DNA from 2 places in the Sphingomonas sp. CFBP 13728 genome. Region 2 is predicted to be linked to the other one. Evidence: riboswitches for the same ligand, from Rfam matches in the RefSeq annotation. Region 2 holds a riboswitch; the other holds the start of a gene.
The links. Region 2 has a riboswitch for cobalamin ahead of IFT67_RS01105 (HoxN/HupN/NixA family nickel/cobalt transporter). Riboswitches for the same ligand answer to the same signal wherever they lie in the genome.

Region 1 (7,851 bases), 150 kb from region 2:
CCTATTGGGCATCGCCGATCGAGGCGCGGTTGTGCGAGGGCGAGGAGGTCGCGCTGGTTGGCGGCGGCAACTCGGCCGGGCAGGCGGTGGTGTTCCTTGCGCCGCGCGTGAAGCATCTGCACCTGATCGTCCGCCGCCCGCTGGCCGCGACGATGTCGAAATATTTGATCGACCGGATCGCGGCGCTGCCCAACGTGACGATCCGCGTCGGCACCGAGATCGTCGGGCTGGAGGGCGAGCGCGCGACCGGGCTGACCGGGGCAATCTTCCGCCAACGCAGCGACGGCGTGGAGACGCGGTGCGCGATGCGACACCTGTTCCTGTTCATCGGCGCGGACCCCAATGCGGGTTGGCTGAAGGGCTGCGTCGATACGGACGAGAAGGGGTTCATCGTCACCGGCGCCGCTGCGTTGCCGTTGCAGACGAGCCGCGCGGGCGTGTTCGCGATCGGCGACGTGCGCGCCGGATCGACCAAGCGCGTCGCGGCGGCGGTTGGCGAAGGCGCGGCGGTGGTCGCGCAGATCCACACGGTTTTGGCCGACATGGCGGAAAGGCACGCGGAATGAGCTACGGCTGCACGCACATGGAGACGATCCGGGACGTAACGCCGAGCGCGAAGGGGTGCGAGGAGTGCCTCCGGATCGGCAGCGAATGGGTGCATCTGCGGCTGTGCCGGGAATGCGGTCATGTCGGCTGTTGCGACGACTCCCCGCACCGCCACGCGACCGCACACTTCCACGCGACGCGGCATCCGATCATCGAGGGCTATGACCCGCCGGAGGGCTGGGGCTGGTGCTTCGTCGACGAGACGATGGTGGACCTGCCGGACCAGACGCCGCAGGTGGGGCCGATTCCGCGCTATGTTTGAGGGCGGGGCGATTGTGGTCGTAGCGGTGTGATTCGGCTCTACGAGCTACCCTGCGCGCAAGAAAGTTTAAGACGAACTGCCCACAGGTACACCACCCCGGCGAAGGTCGGGGCCCAGTTGGCATGGCCTGAGTGACAAAGCGCAAACCTACATCACCGACGTTTCCCACTGGGCCCCGGCCTCCGCCGGGGAGGAGCCTACTCGGACGAATGGAACTAAGCCGAAGCGCTCGCTGGTGCATGCTGAGCGGTGCAAACTGACGTTGGTACCAACGGTGATCACCGGTTTACTCCACGTCACTAGATACCCCCCGCGCTTGCCTCGCCGCAAACGGACAGGTAGCCGGCCCCAACCGGTAAAGGCGTGAGTGATCGAAATGCGGCGTTTGATGATGGGCTTCGTAGCCCTTGCGGCCTTGGCCACGGCAGGAACGGCGCAGCCAGCAAGGCGGTCGGTACAGCGCACCGAACCGGGACCGAAGCCGGGCCTTGTTCGCGTGCGCCTAGTCACGTCGGAGGGCCCGATCCTGCTGGCGCTCGACGCCCGCCACGCACCGAAGACGACCGCGAATTTCCTCGCTTATGTCGATGACGGCCGGTTCGACGGCACCGATTTCTACCGCGCGAGCCGCCAGAAATCCGCGCCGAAGCTTGGCTTCATCCAGGCGGGCATACGCACCGACGCGCGACGGATACTACCGCCGTTTCCGCTCGAGACCACCGCGATGACGGGTATCAAGCATCTCGACGCGACGATCTCGATGGCGCGGGGAATGACGCCGGCATCGGCTGGCGGGAATTTCTTCATCACGGTCGGGCCGGCGCCAGCGATGGACGCGCGCGCGGGCTATCCGGGTTATGCGGCGTTCGGGCATGTCGTCGCGGGGATGGACGTGGTCAAGCGCATCCTTGCCAAGCCGACTGGTGGCGGGATGGACGCGTTCAAGGACCAGATGATCCTAAAGCGGGTCGCGCTGGTGAGCGCGCGGCGGTTGGATGGGGTGGCTAAGCCGACCGGACTGCCGCGGGCGTGGTTGATCGAGACGGGGCCGCAGAGGCGGAAGTGAGGGGTGGGCGCGGCGCTGCACATCGACTAACGTCGTTCCGAACGCTTGTCAGTTTGGTCAGTGGAGTGGCGTTTCCCTCATACGCTTCTGGAGCCAAGGTGGTCGCCATCGACTTCTGCACCGCCCCGGCGAAGGCCGGGGTGCAATTGGCAAGGTCAAGCTTACGGCGGTTTGCCTTTAGGTCAGCAGCGTCCCCCAACTGGGCCCCGGCCTCCGCCGGGGTGGTGGTGTAGAAACTGGTCCCCGCAGACCCCTAAAATCAGTTGTCACAACCCTCTGTTCTCCCGCGAAGGCGGGAGCCCCGGGTAACGAACGCAGGTATTCGTTGCTTCTTGGCCCCCGCCTCCGCGGGGGAACAAGCTAGAGTCCGTTACGCCGTAAGGCTCGACGCAACCGCTTCCGCGACCTTGATCCCGTCAACCGCCGCGGACAGGATCCCCCCCGCATAGCCTGCGCCTTCGCCCGCCGGGAACAGGCCGGCGGTGTTGAGGCTGACGAAATCGTCGCCTCGCGTGATCCTTACCGGCGACGAAGTGCGCGTCTCGACACCCGTAAGTACCGCATCAGGATGGTCGTAGCCCGGAATCTCACGCCCAAACGCCGGCAAAGCCTCGCGCAACGCCGTGATCGCGAACTCCGGCAGACACTCCGAAAGATCGGTCATGTGGACGCCCGGCTTGTACGACGGGATCACCGACCCGAGCGCGGTCGACGCGCGCCCTGCGAGCAGGTCGCCGATGCGTTGCGCAGGCGCCTTGTAGTTCGAGCCGCCGGCGACATACGCCCGCGATTCCCAATGGCGTTGCAGCTCGATCCCGGCGAGCGGGTGGCCGGGATAGTCGCGCTCGGGGTCGATGCCGATCACGATCCCCGAGTTCGCGTTGCGTTCGTTGCGCGAATATTGGCTCATGCCGTTGGTCGCGACGCGGCCTTCCTCGGAGGTCGCGGCGACGACGGTGCCGCCCGGGCACATGCAGAAGCTGTAGACGGTCCGCCCGTTCTTGCAGTGGTGCGACAGGCTGTACGCTGCCGCGCCGAGATCCGGGTGGCCGGCGCACGGCCCGAACCGGGCTTCGTCGATCCAAGATTGCGGGTGCTCGATGCGGACGCCGATCGAGAACGGCTTGGCCTCGACATGGACGCCCTTGGCATGCAGCATCTCGAACGTGTCGCGCGCGCTGTGGCCGACCGCGAAGACGACGTGGTCGGCTTCGAGATAGTCGCCGGTGCTGAGATGGAGACCGCGGAGCTGGCGGGTGCCGGCCTCCTCGACGATGTCGAGACCGTCGACGCGGGTCGAGAAGCGGTATTCCCCGCCGAGCGCCTCTATCGTCTCGCGCATGCTCTCGACCATCGTGACGAGGCGAAAGGTGCCGATATGCGGGTGCGCTTCGGTGAGGATTTCGGGCGGCGCGCCGGCTTTGACGAACTCGGTCAGGACCTTCCGGCCTAAGTGGCGCGGGTCCTTGATCTGGCTCCAGAGCTTGCCGTCGGAGAAGGTGCCGGCGCCGCCTTCGCCGAACTGGACGTTCGATTCGGGGTTGAGGACGCTTTTGCGCCAGAGACCCCAGGTATCCTTGGTGCGCTCGCGGACGACTTTGCCGCGGTCGAGGATGATTGGGCGGAAGCCCATCTGCGCGAGGATCAGGCCGGCGAACAGCCCGCAGGGGCCCGCGCCGACCACCACCGGACGTGGGCCGGTGTAGCTCGGGCCGCCCTTGGTGACGAAGCGATATCCCGTGTCGGGGGTACGCTGGACATGGCGATCCTTGCGGAAACGCGTGAGGACGGTGTCCTCGTTCTTCAGCGTGACGTCGACCGAATAGACGAGCTGGATGTCCATCTTGTCGCGGGCATCGTGCGCGCGTCTCGCGATGGTGTAGCGGATCAGGTCGCGCGGGGTGACGCGCAGGCGGTCGCGGATTGCGGCGGGGAGCGCTTCGTCAGCGTGGTTGAGCGGCAGCTTGAGGTCGGTGATGCGGAGCATGTCGGTCGCTCTAGCGCCGCGCGGCGCGATCCGCCATCGGGTGCACGAGAGGACTTAATCATGCGGACCGACGAAGAACAGAATGCCAAGAGCGCCAAGCGCAAGGAGGTCCACGATAAGATTGTCGCCAGCAAGACGATCGAAAAGGGGCTGATCATCGTCCACACCGGCAAGGGCAAGGGCAAGTCGACCGCCGCGTTCGGCATGGCGGTGCGGATGATCGGGCATGGGCGGAAGGTCGGCGTGGTGCAGTTCGTCAAGGGCGCGATGACGACCGGTGAGAAGGCGGTGTTCGACGCGTTCCCCGCGCTGTGCGAGTTCAAGCCGATGGGGGAGGGGTTCACCTGGGACACGCAGGATCGCGCGCGCGATATCGCGGTGGCGCGGGAGGCTTGGGACGAGGTGAAGCGGATGGTTGCGGATCCGTCCTATGCGATGGTGGTGGCGGACGAGCTGAACATCGTGTTGCGGTATGAGTATCTGCCGGTCGACGAGGTTCTTGCGGTTTTGGCCGCGAAGCCCGAGATGACACATGTCGTGGCGACCGGGCGGAACGCGCCGGACGCGCTGATCGAGATGGCGGACCTTGTAACCGAGATGACGCAGGTGAAGCATCCGTTCCGGTCGGGAGTGAAGGCGCAGGCGGGGGTGGAGTTCTAGGCGGCTCCGTACTGTGCGGCCCAAAACAACCACCGTCCGTCATCCTGACGAAAGTCAGGATCCAGAGCCACGAAGGCCACCGCCCGTTACCCTGGGTCCTGACTTTCGTCAGGATGACGGGAGGGCGTGGGGACGGCTGGCGGACTTCTAACCGACGTAGCCGTGTCTTGCGCCGTGTCTTCCTCCCGCCTATCGCTCCCTCCGCGACAGGTTCCCCCGATGCTCGCGCGGAGGGGGATGAAAATGGGAACGGGAAACACCCGGCTGCCCTTGCAACTGTACGCGGCGAGCCATCGTGCCTCATGCCATTGGGATGTTCCCGAGAAGGCGGTGCGGACGGCGTTGACCCGCGAGCCAGGAGACCTGCCCGTCGCGGTCGTCTTTCGTCCGGCCAGGGTGCGCCGAACGGACGGGTAACACCCCGAGCGACGACATCGCTTCGCGTCGCGCGGAGGCTGGAGGCATGCGCCTTCGCCCTTCGCGTGGTGCGGGATCGACTGTCCGAAGGGGTTTCTATGCCAAGTTCACATCATTTTGAGATCGTCCGAGGTCGGACATGCTGAAGCCGGTCGAAGACGGCGTCGCGGTGGTCGCGTGCAACACGTGTCGCCATTCCACCGATGCCCGCGACGACGAGCAGGGCCAGCGCGGCGGCGCACGGCTCGTCAGCGCACTGAAGGCGGTTCAGGCGAGCGACCCGGCCTATGCCGACGTCGCTGTGCAGGAGATGCCGTGTCTGTTCGCCTGCCAGGATTTCTGCACGATCCATCTGCGCGCACCTGCTAAGGTCGGCTATGTGCTCGGCCGGTTCGAGCCCACCGAAGACGCCGCGCGCGCGATCCTCGATTACGCGCGGCTCTACGGCGAGAGCGCGTTCGGGCAGGTGCCGTTCAAGCAATGGCCGCAGGGGGTGAAGGGCCACTTCATCACGCGCACGCCGCCTGCCGGGTTCGTCGTGGAATGACGTTTTTTCCGACGGCCGGGGCATTTCTGTCATCCTTGCGCGCGTTGCCGCAGCCGGACGAAGCCGCTCGATCGGCGGCGGTGTCGCGTCAGGGGCAATTGACCAAACCGCCGGGTTCGCTCGGGCGGTTGGAAGATATTGCCGTCTTCATGGCCGGCTGGCAGGGCCACGAACGCCCGCGGCTCGATCGCGGCCGGGTGGTGATCTTCGCGGGTAATCACGGCATCGTTGACCGCGGCGTCAGTGCGTTTCCGGCCTCCGTCACCGCGCAGATGGTGGCCAATTTCGAACATGGCGGCGCGGCGATCAACGCACTGTCGCGCGCGGCGGGGCTCGATCTCAGAGTCGTCCCGCTCGACCTCGACCGGCCGACTATCGATTTCACCGTCGCCCCGGCGATGTCGGAGGAGGAATGTCTCGCCGCGATCAACGCGGGCGCGGCCGTCGTTGCGGACGCGCCCGATCTGATCGTGCTCGGCGAAATGGGGATCGGCAACTCGACCTCGGCCGCCGCGCTGTGCCTCGCCAGCTTCGATGGCTCGGCACGCGACTGGGTCGGGCCCGGTACCGGAGTCGACGACGACGGCATGGCCCGCAAGATCGCGACCGTGGAGGCCGGGCTGGCGCTGCACCGGGACGCACTGACCACCCCGTTCGAGACGCTACGCAGGCTTGGCGGTCGTGAACTTGCGGCGATCGCTGGCGCGGTCCTCGCGGCGCGCCTCGCTGGCGTACCCGTCATGCTGGACGGCTTCATATGCTGTGCCGCGGTCGCGCCGATCGCCGCTGCGTGCCCGGATATCCTCGCGCATTGTCTTGCCGGCCACGTGTCGGCCGAGCCGGGTCATGCGCGCCTGTTGCGGGCATTGGGTCTCGACCCCCTGTTGTCGCTGGGCATGCGGCTCGGCGAGGGAAGCGGCGCGGCGACTGCGACCTTGCTCGTTCGCGCGGCGCTGGCGGCACATGATGAAATGGCGACCTTTGCCGAGGCGGGGGTCTCGATCGCGTGACCGGCTCGCACATGCTGTACCTGATGCGGCATGGCGCACCGGCACGAGAAGGGCTGCTGCTCGGCCGGACCGACGCACCGGTCACGGATAAGGGCATTGCCGCCTGTCTGGCACGGGCGGCGACGCTCGACGTCGCCCGCATCGTGACGTCGGACCTCGCCCGGACTCGCGACTGTGCGCGGGCGATCGCGGCCTGTCGGACGATCGAGGTCGAAGTCGACCCGCGGTGGCGCGAACTAGATTTCGGGGCCTGGGATGGGCTCGAGCCCGCGGAGGTCGACCCGACGGCGTTGGCGCAGTTTTATGACGATCCGGACGCGGCGCCTCCACCGGGCGGGGAGTGCTGGTCTGCGCTTCAAGGCCGCGTGCACGATGCGCTTGCCGACGTGCCCCCGGCGGCGACGCTGGTCGTCACGCATGGCGGCGCGATCCGCGCGGCGCTCGCGGATGTGTGCGGGTTCGATCGACGACAGATTTGGGCGTTCGACCTGCCCTACGCGTCGCTCGTGTCGCTCCGGATTTGGCCTGAAGACGAGCGGACCGTCCAGATCGTCGGGCTCGCGACATGAGGCGGTTGATCGTTGCGTTCGGTTTCCTGACGCGCCTGCCGATGCCGCGCGTGACCGTCGGGCCGAGCGGTTTTGCCGAAGCGATACGCTTCTACCCGATTGTCGGGTTGGCGGTTGGCGTGCTGGTCGCGGTGGCCGGATGGCTTGGCGCGCTGATCGATCCGTGGACGGGCGCCTTCGCCGCGCTACTGACGTGGGTCGCGATCACCGGCGCCCTGCATCTCGATGGACTGGCCGACCTCGCCGACGGCTTGGGCGCGGCGCACGGCGATCGGACGCGGTTGCTCGCCGTGATGGCGGATCCGCATATCGGCAGCTTCGGCGTCGTCGCGATCGTCAGCCAGATGATCGCCAAGCTGGTGCTGCTGCATGCGGTCGGGATGGCAGGCTGGTGGGTCGTCATCCTGGTGCCGTGTGCAGCGCGGATGGGGCCGCTCGCCTGGGCCAGGATGTTGCCGCCGATCCGGGCGGGCGGCCTGGGGGCGGCGATCGCGGGTGCGGTGCGGCGGCAGGACCTCATTGGCTGGGGACTGGTGCTGGCGTTGGCGGCCGTGATGGCTCCGGCGCTGGTGAGCGTTCCGTTCCTGTTGCTAGGCGTCGCGGCGTGGTTGCGGCGGACGCTCGGCGGCGTAACCGGCGATGCCTATGGCGCCGGGATCGAGATCGTCGAGACCGGGGTGCTGCTCGCGCTAGCCATTGGTGGCGGCATGACCGGCACGCTGCGCTA
Region 2 (7,851 bases):
GAGCGTACCGCCGTCGCCGCTGTTCACATACCAGCCGTCGTCGATCATCATGTACGGCAGCGTCATCGACTGCGCGAAATCGATATAGCCACGGGTCGTCGCGTCGTTGGTGCCCGCCTTGGGCACGCTCGCCAGGATCGGCCCGGACCACCAGTCCCACGCGGTCTTGCCGGGCTTCACCCAGCTGAAATCCCCCTTCGGCGCGGGGTTGAGGCTGGTGAGCAGCGTGTTCTCGATCAGCGTGCCGGGGTTCGCGCCGACCATGATAATCCGCCACGGCGACCGGATGCCGGTCCCGACGTCCGCCTTCACCGCGATCCCCGGCTCGTCGATCCGCCGCGACAGCTTGGTGTCGACGCCGAGCGCGCCGGTTTCGGTGCCGGTCAGGTACATCGTCGGCCATCCGGTCACGTCGGCCTCCGCGAAGGCCAGCGTCGGCCCGCCCTCGCCGGTGCGGCACACCAGCGGCAGTTCGTACAGATTGTGCCGACGGATCGTCGACGCCTTCACCGGATCATATTCGCCCTCATGGCTGGTCCCGAAGGTGCCGAGGTTCAGCCCGGTGCAGTCATAGTCCGCGGGGAAGGCGACCTGCGTCAGTTCATTGACGATCCGCAGCGACGTCAGGTTCGGCTGCGTCGGCACGACATAGCGCAGCGCCGTCCCGGTGTCGTACGCACGGATGACCACGTCGAGCCGTCGCGCCTTGCCATCGGCCTCGGCGAGATGGACGACGATCTCGTTATAGCGCTCCGCGACCGACGACGTCTTGCCCGCGCGCAAGGTGTAGCGATCCTCGCCGCGCCGCCGGTCGACGCCGGTCACCTTCAACCCGTTAGACAGCTTGGCGTACCGCTCGAACTCGAGCCCCAGCGTCGAGGGCGCCACGACTTCGCGACCGGCCACGGCGACCCGGTAGGTCGGTTGCGCCGCGGCGTTGGTCCCGAGCGTAACGGCGATCCGGCCATCGGGCGAAACGACGGATTGCGCCACGGCGGGCGTCGCCCCGAGCACCGCCGCGACGAATACCAGCGCCTTCATCGTACCATCCCTCCTGCAACGTTCCACCCACGCAGCGCGACATGCGCGGCGGAAGCCTTGGCCGTTGGATAGCGGATCTCGACGGTGCGTACGTCACCCGGCAGCAAGGATACGTAGTTGTCGCTGAAATAGGCGGGCAGGACCTGCGTGCCGTCGGCGTTCATCACCGTCAGCTTGGTCTCGATCGCGGGTGTCGCGCTGGTATTGCGCAACGTCACAATGGTCACCGTGTCCGCGCCGTCGACCCGCGTCGCCGAGGCCGTGTCGAGCGTCACCGCCGCGAGACCGTTCAGCGCCTGGAACTGCGCGTCGTTCGCCGCCTGCCAGTAGAAGTTGGTCGACAACAGCTTGCCCGCCGCATCGCTCGCCTCCAGCCGGACGAGCGCGACGCCGTTCGCGGTCGCCGCCTTGGGATCCAGCATGAACGCATCGCTCGCCGCCTCACCGGTAGCGGTGATCGTCGCGGATTTCTCGGCGATCGTCCGGTTGTCGAGCCCGACCACCTTCGCCTTCACCGTGACGCCGCGCAGAGACGCCAGCCCGTTATTGACCAGCAGGACCTTCCAGTCGGGCAGGTTCATCTGGACATGGACCGGCTCGGACGCCTTCTTCACGCCGTAGAACGAGGCCTGCGTGTCATAGTCCGAACTGAAGATGTTCCACGCCGACGACGGCCAGGTGGGCTGCGTCATCCACAGCATCCGCCCGCTATGCTCCGTCCACAGCTTCGCGTTCATCCCCTCGAAGATCGCGCGGTACGATTCATACTGCATCATCTGCGCCTTGCGCTCGAAATCCTCGAGGCTGGTGCCGGGGCCGAAGCGCGTGGCGAGCACGTCCATATACGTCTTCACCGCGCCGTTCCCGGTCTGGTGCCAGTCGTGATACGCCCACGCATCGCTGATCGGCCATTGATCGGCCGGTGCCATCGCGCGCTTCCACGCCTCCAGCGTCGGCAGCGACGGGGTGCCGCTCTCGACCGAGAAACCCTTGGCATGCTCGGTGAAATACTCGACCGGCGGACGCCAGTTATACGGCCCGGAGTTCTGCAGGTTCACCCGGTTGGACGACCCCATGTACAGCCGCGTGCCGTCCTCCTTGTCGATCAGCGTCTCCAGCGCCTCGTTGAGAATCGGCTGGGGCACGCCCTCGTTGCGGCCGAACCACACGACGATCGACGGGTGGTTGCGGTATCGCTTCACGACGTCGGTCGCGTTGGTCATGAACAACGCCGGGTCCTGCGCCTCGATGTTGTAATCCTGCGTCGATTCCCAGAAATCGTTGAGGATCATCAGGCCGTATTCGTCCGCGAGATCGTAGAACGTGTCTTCGGTGTTCTGTCCGACCCAGTTGCGGATGATGTTGAGATGCGCGTCCCTGTGCAACTTGAAGAACGGCTCGAGCCGCGTCCGGTCGACGCGCTTCATGAAGTCGTCCATGCCGATATTGCCGCAACGCGCCGCGATCTTCACGCCGTTGACGCGGATCACCAGATACGGCGTCAGGCCGTCCTGATCCTTGATCCGGGTGACCGCAGGCGATGTCTCGGCGCCCGGCACGAGGCTCGCGGCCCAGCCATTGGCGACCTTGCGGATGCCGGTATGCGAGCCGTCGACGATCCGCTCGCCGCGCTGCCGGGCCTTCGACAGGTCGATGCCGACCCGTTCGAGGTCGCCGTCCTTGTCCATCAGCGAAATGTCGTACGTGACCTGCCGGATGCCGAAGCGGACGTGCTTGGTGTCGCTCGCCGCGCCGTCCACCGACGCGGTCAGGGTCAGGTCGTGCAGGGCAGGGGCGCCGTAGCCGTTCGGCCACCAGAGCTTCGGATTGCGCACCAGCAACTGCGGGAAGTCCGCAGGCTTCAGCACGACGTTGGCGGTCTGGCCCGGCGCGAGCGTCACCTGCTTCTCGACGACGACGTCGTCGAATGCCGCGCGGACGGTGGTTCTCACCGGTCCCGCGGAATGGTTCGCGACGGGTACGCCGATCTCGACTGCCGCGACGCTGTTGTCCGCCCTGGGCAAGGTCGTCACGACCTGCGCATCGCCTAGCGTCGCGATCCCCGTCGCGGTCAGGGTCACGCCGCGCCACATGCCGATGTTGCGGTCGCGGATGCTCGGGATCCAGTCCCACCCCTCGGTCGCCACGAAGGTCGGGCCGTCGAGCATCATCATGCCGCCATTCTCGCCGACGCCCGACGTCAGCGACTCTTCCTGCGCGATCCCCGGATGCGGCGGCGGCGACACCTTTACCGCGACCGCGTTGCGGCCGGGCAGCAGCTTGCCGGTCACGTCGAACCGGCCGCGCACGAACGCACCCTTCATCGTGCCGATCGGCGCGCCGTTCAGCCACACCTCCGCGCTATAGTTCACGCCGTCGAAATTGAGCATCTGTCGCTTGCCCGCGGTCGCGGCGGGCGCGTCGAACTCGGTGCGGTACCAGTAATCCTGTTTCGCGAGGCTTTCGGGGATCGTCATGTTGTTCAAACCGAACGCAGGGTCGGCATAGACACCGCGATCCACCATCGTCGTCAGTACCGTGCCAGGCACCGTCGCAACGTACCAGTTCGACGCATCGAACCCCGCACGGCTGAGCGTGGCACCGGGTGCGGTCACCTTCGGCGCTTCGGCCAGCCGCCAGCCGGCGACCGTCCAGGCGCCGGCATGCAGCGGCGCGATCGCGGGTTCGGTCGGGAGTGGCTTGGCGACGGGCGCGGGGAAGGGGGCCTTCGACACCGGCCGGGTCCAGGCATCCTGTGGGGTGGTCTGGCCGAGCGATTGACGCACCTGAACCGGCCATGCCGGGCTCGCATCCTGATAGACGATCGACGCGCCTGGCTTGGTCGTGGCAAGCGCCTTCACCGCGCCCGCGTCGAGCGTACGCGCCTCCATCGCAAAGCCCGCAACCCGCCCGCCGAACGGCGCGATCGTCGCGACCGATGGCACGGGCGCCGTGGTCATCCGGCGCTGCGCGACCTGGCGCCCATCGACGTACAGGCGCGCCTGACCCTGCTCGACCGTCGCCGCGACGTGATGCCAGCCGCCGGCCGCGATCCGCGACGGCGCGATCACCGTGCCGGCTTCGGTGATGAGGCTCGGGCGGCCCTTGTCGAGCGCGAGATACCGGCGCGGTCCGTTCGCGATATCGCCGAACCCCGCCACCGGGACGATGCCGTCGCGGATCGTCCGGGGTTCGATCCACCCCGACAGCGTCCAGCTCGGCGCGTCTATCGGGCTGGCGCTATCGCCACCGATCGCCGTCTTGAGGCTGTCGCCACCAGCAGGCGCCGCGACGTTGAACGGACCATAGCTCTGGGCCGACGCGGCGGTCGCACAGCAGAACGCCACCATGGAAATCGTGCCCGCGAACATCCGCTTGCCCATAATCATCCTCCCGTGCGCGGAATCTGACGATGCTCCGCGATTGACGATCAACATGACGCGGTGTCGCGAAAAAGCCAAATTGAATTACGAATTGTTTCAGATCGGTCGGGGCGTCCGCGATCACGCTTGGCCGAGGCGCATATTGGCAGCGCTGCGAAAGCAGGATACCCAACCGGGCGGGCAGCGGATCAACGCCGCCTGCATGATCGCGTCGGTGCCCCTCGGGGCTTGATTGGGAATGCGGTGCGGTCGGGTTCGCCCTGCCAATGCCGCGGCTGTCCCTGCAACTGTAAGCGGCGAGCGAGACGCACGGGCCCTTCGACTGGAGGGCAGCCACTGGGCCGAAGAGCCTGGGAAGGCGTGGCGTGGAGCTTTGACCCGTGAGCCAGGAGACCTGCCGGCGTCTGGTCGCTCTTGTCCCGGTCCAGGGGGTGGCCGAGGCACGGTGAACGCCGTCTGAGCGACGACACGCGCGGCAGGGGCCGCACGGCGACGCGCGTCGGCCGCTCATGGCGTCCGGTCTTCGCGTGTCCCGGCCGCTTGCGGCAGGCCCCCGTCCTCGTCGGACGCCGGGGAGTTCTGCATGACGACTGCGACGATAGAGAGAACGATCGAGAGACCGACGCGCGCCGCCACCCGCAAGCGGATCGGCTGGATGTTCGCAGGCCTGGTCGTTGCCAACATCGCCGCCTGGGGCTGGGCGTTCTCGCTGTTCCACGCGCAACCGCTGATGCTGGGCACCGCGCTGCTCGCCTGGGGCCTGGGTCTGCGCCACGCGGTGGATGCGGATCACATCGCCGCGATCGACAACGTGACGCGCAAGCTCATGCAGGACGGCCAGCGCCCGATCGCGGTCGGCTTCTGGTTCGCGATCGGTCATTCGGGGATCGTGCTGATCGCCGCTGTCGCGATCGCGCTCACCGCCAGCGCGCTGTCGCAGTTCGAGGCGTTCAAACAGGTCGGCGGCGTCATCGCGACCGTCATTTCCGCCGTCTTCCTGTTCACGATCGCGGCGATGAACCTGATCATCCTGCGATCGGTCTGGCGGACCTTCGGCCACGTCCGCGGCGGCGGCACCTATGTCGAGGAGGATCTCGACCTGCTGCTCGGCAACCGCGGCCTGCTCGCACGGCTGTTCCGGCCGATGTTCCGGCTGGTCACGCGGAGCTGGCACATGGCGCCGCTCGGCTTCCTCTTCGGGCTGGGCTTCGACACCGCCACCGAGGTTGCGATCCTCGGCCTCTCCGCCAGCCAGGCCGCCGACGGCCTGTCGATCGGCACCGTGCTCGTGCTGCCGGTGCTGTTCGCGACCGGTATGGCGCTGGTCGATACCGCGGACGGGGTCGTCATGCTCGGCGCGTATGAATGGGCGTTCGTGAAGCCGATCCGCAAACTCTATTACAACATCACCATCACGCTGATCTCGGCGATCGTCGCGATCGCGATCGGCGGGATCGAGACGCTCGCGCTGCTCGGATCGAAGCTGGGGCTGACCGGCGGCATCTGGGATCTGGCGGAGGCGCTCGGCGAGAACTTCAACGGCCTCGGCTTCGCGATCATCGGGCTGTTCGTGCTCTGCTGGGTGCTGAGCTTCGCGATCTACCGCTGGAAACGCTTCGACGAGATCGAAGTCGTGCACGGATAGCTGGCGGCGTGCCGGAAAGTCCGTTAGGTCGCCTTCGTGAGGGTCGGTTGCACCGAACCTCGTTGATCGCGCCGGTGCCCTTCGGGGCTTGAATGGGAATGCGGTGCGGAAGGGGTTCGCTCCTCCAATGCCGCGGCTGTCCCTGCAACTGTAAGCGGTGAGCGACACGCACGCGCCCTTCATGGGCAGCCACTGGGCCGACGGCCTGGGAAGGTGTGCGAGGAGCTTCGACCCGCGAGCCAGGAGACCTGCCAGCGCAACGGTCGCTCTTGCCACGATCCAGGGGGTGATCTTGGCACGGTTCTCCGTCTGAGCGACGAACACGTCCGACCGAAAGGCCGTGCGTGCGTGTGCTTCAGACGTCGAGGAAATAATCATGTCCGATCTTTCAAAGGTCCCCGTCACCATCGTCACCGGCTTCCTGGGCGCCGGCAAGACGACGCTCATCAGCCATCTTATCCGCAACGCAGGCGGGAGGCGCCTCGCGGTCGTGGTCAACGAATTCGGCACGCTCGGCATCGATGGCGACATCCTCAAGGGCTGCGCGATCCCCGATTGTCCGGCCGAGAACGTCGTGGAGCTGGCGAACGGCTGCATCTGCTGCACCGTGGCAGACGACTTCATCCCGACCGTCGAGACGTTGCTCGCGCTAAACCCGCGCCCCGATCACATCCTGATCGAGACGTCCGGCCTCGCGCTCCCGAAGCCGCTGCTGAAGGCGTTCGACTGGCCCGCGATCCGCTCGCGCATCACCGTCGACGGCGTGATCGCGCTGGCCGATGCTGAGGCGGTCGCCGCAGGTCGTTTCGCGCCTGACGTCGCTGCGCTCGATGCCCAACGCGCCGCCGACCCCAGCGTCGATCACGAGACGCCCTTGTCTGAGGTGTTCGAGGACCAGCTCGCTTGCGCCGATCTCGTGCTGCTAACCAAGATCGACCTCGCCGGCCCCGATGGCGTCGCCAAGGCGCGCGCGGTCATCGCCGCGGAGTCCGCACGGCCGCTCCCGGTGATCGACCTCACTGACGGCATCATCGACCCCCGCGTGATCCTCGGCCTCAACGCCGCCGCCGAGGACGACATCGCCAGCCGCCCCTCGCATCACGATGGCGAGGACGATCACGAGCATGACGATTTCGACAGCGTCGTCGTCGAGCTTGGCGAGATCGCCGACCCCGCCGATCTGACCGCGAAGATCGAAGCCCTCGCCCGCAGCGCCGACATCCTCCGCGTAAAGGGGTACGCCGCCGTCACCGGCAAGCCGATGCGCCTGCTCGTCCAGGCAGTAGGCGCGCGCGTCCGTACGCAATACGACCGCCCATGGCGCGCAGGCGAACCGCGTCGCACGCAACTGGTGGTGATCGCCGAGCACGACCGCATTGACGAGGCCCGCATCAAGGCCGCGCTGGACGGCTGAGTCCCACGATGCACGTAGTCTTCCGCGAGAGCCACGGGCTGGAGGAAAGCGCGGTCCCACAGGACCTCGCCCAATCCCCCGCGGATCTCGTCGTCCTCTCGTTCTCCGACGGTGACCTCGGCGCATTCGCCGCGGGCTGGAAACGTGCGGACGCAGCCGGTAGCCGATTGCCGTCGCTACGCCTCGCGAACCTGACCGCACTCCAGCACCCGCTATCGGTCGACACCTATGTCGAACAGACGCTGGCCGGCGCGAAGGGCATTTTGATCCGGCTGATCGGGGGACGCTCCTACTGGAACTACGGCCTGCAACAGGTCGAAAACCTCGCGCGGGAGAACGGCATCGCGCTAGCCGTCCTCGCAGCAGAC

Region 1: another riboswitch for cobalamin. It lies ahead of IFT67_RS00455 (DUF1636 domain-containing protein); the one in region 2 lies ahead of IFT67_RS01105 (HoxN/HupN/NixA family nickel/cobalt transporter).

Annotation. Positions count from the first base shown of each region.
Region 1 is NZ_JACYUS010000001.1:109,644-117,494, forward strand. It holds gene IFT67_RS00430 (FAD-dependent oxidoreductase) at 1-566, shown strand, start outside; gene IFT67_RS00435 (UBP-type zinc finger domain-containing protein) at 563-868, shown strand; gene IFT67_RS00440 (peptidylprolyl isomerase) at 1,245-1,934, shown strand; gene IFT67_RS00445 (NAD(P)/FAD-dependent oxidoreductase) at 2,305-3,921, opposite strand; gene cobO (cob(I)yrinic acid a,c-diamide adenosyltransferase) at 3,982-4,581, shown strand; cobalamin riboswitch at 4,773-4,966, shown strand; gene IFT67_RS00455 (DUF1636 domain-containing protein) at 5,138-5,545, shown strand; gene cobT (nicotinate-nucleotide--dimethylbenzimidazole phosphoribosyltransferase) at 5,542-6,555, shown strand; gene IFT67_RS00465 (histidine phosphatase family protein) at 6,552-7,124, shown strand; gene cobS (adenosylcobinamide-GDP ribazoletransferase) at 7,121-7,851, shown strand, end outside; gene IFT67_RS00475 (cobyric acid synthase) at 7,814-7,851, opposite strand, start outside.
Region 2 is NZ_JACYUS010000001.1:255,467-263,317, reverse strand. It holds gene IFT67_RS01120 (glycoside hydrolase family 97 protein) at 1-1,041, opposite strand, end outside; gene IFT67_RS01115 (glycosyl hydrolase 2 galactose-binding domain-containing protein) at 1,038-4,424, opposite strand; gene IFT67_RS01110 (hypothetical protein) at 4,465-4,656, shown strand; cobalamin riboswitch at 4,622-4,840, shown strand; gene IFT67_RS01105 (HoxN/HupN/NixA family nickel/cobalt transporter) at 5,008-6,069, shown strand; cobalamin riboswitch at 6,125-6,339, shown strand; gene cobW (cobalamin biosynthesis protein CobW) at 6,446-7,483, shown strand; gene cobN (cobaltochelatase subunit CobN) at 7,492-7,851, shown strand, end outside.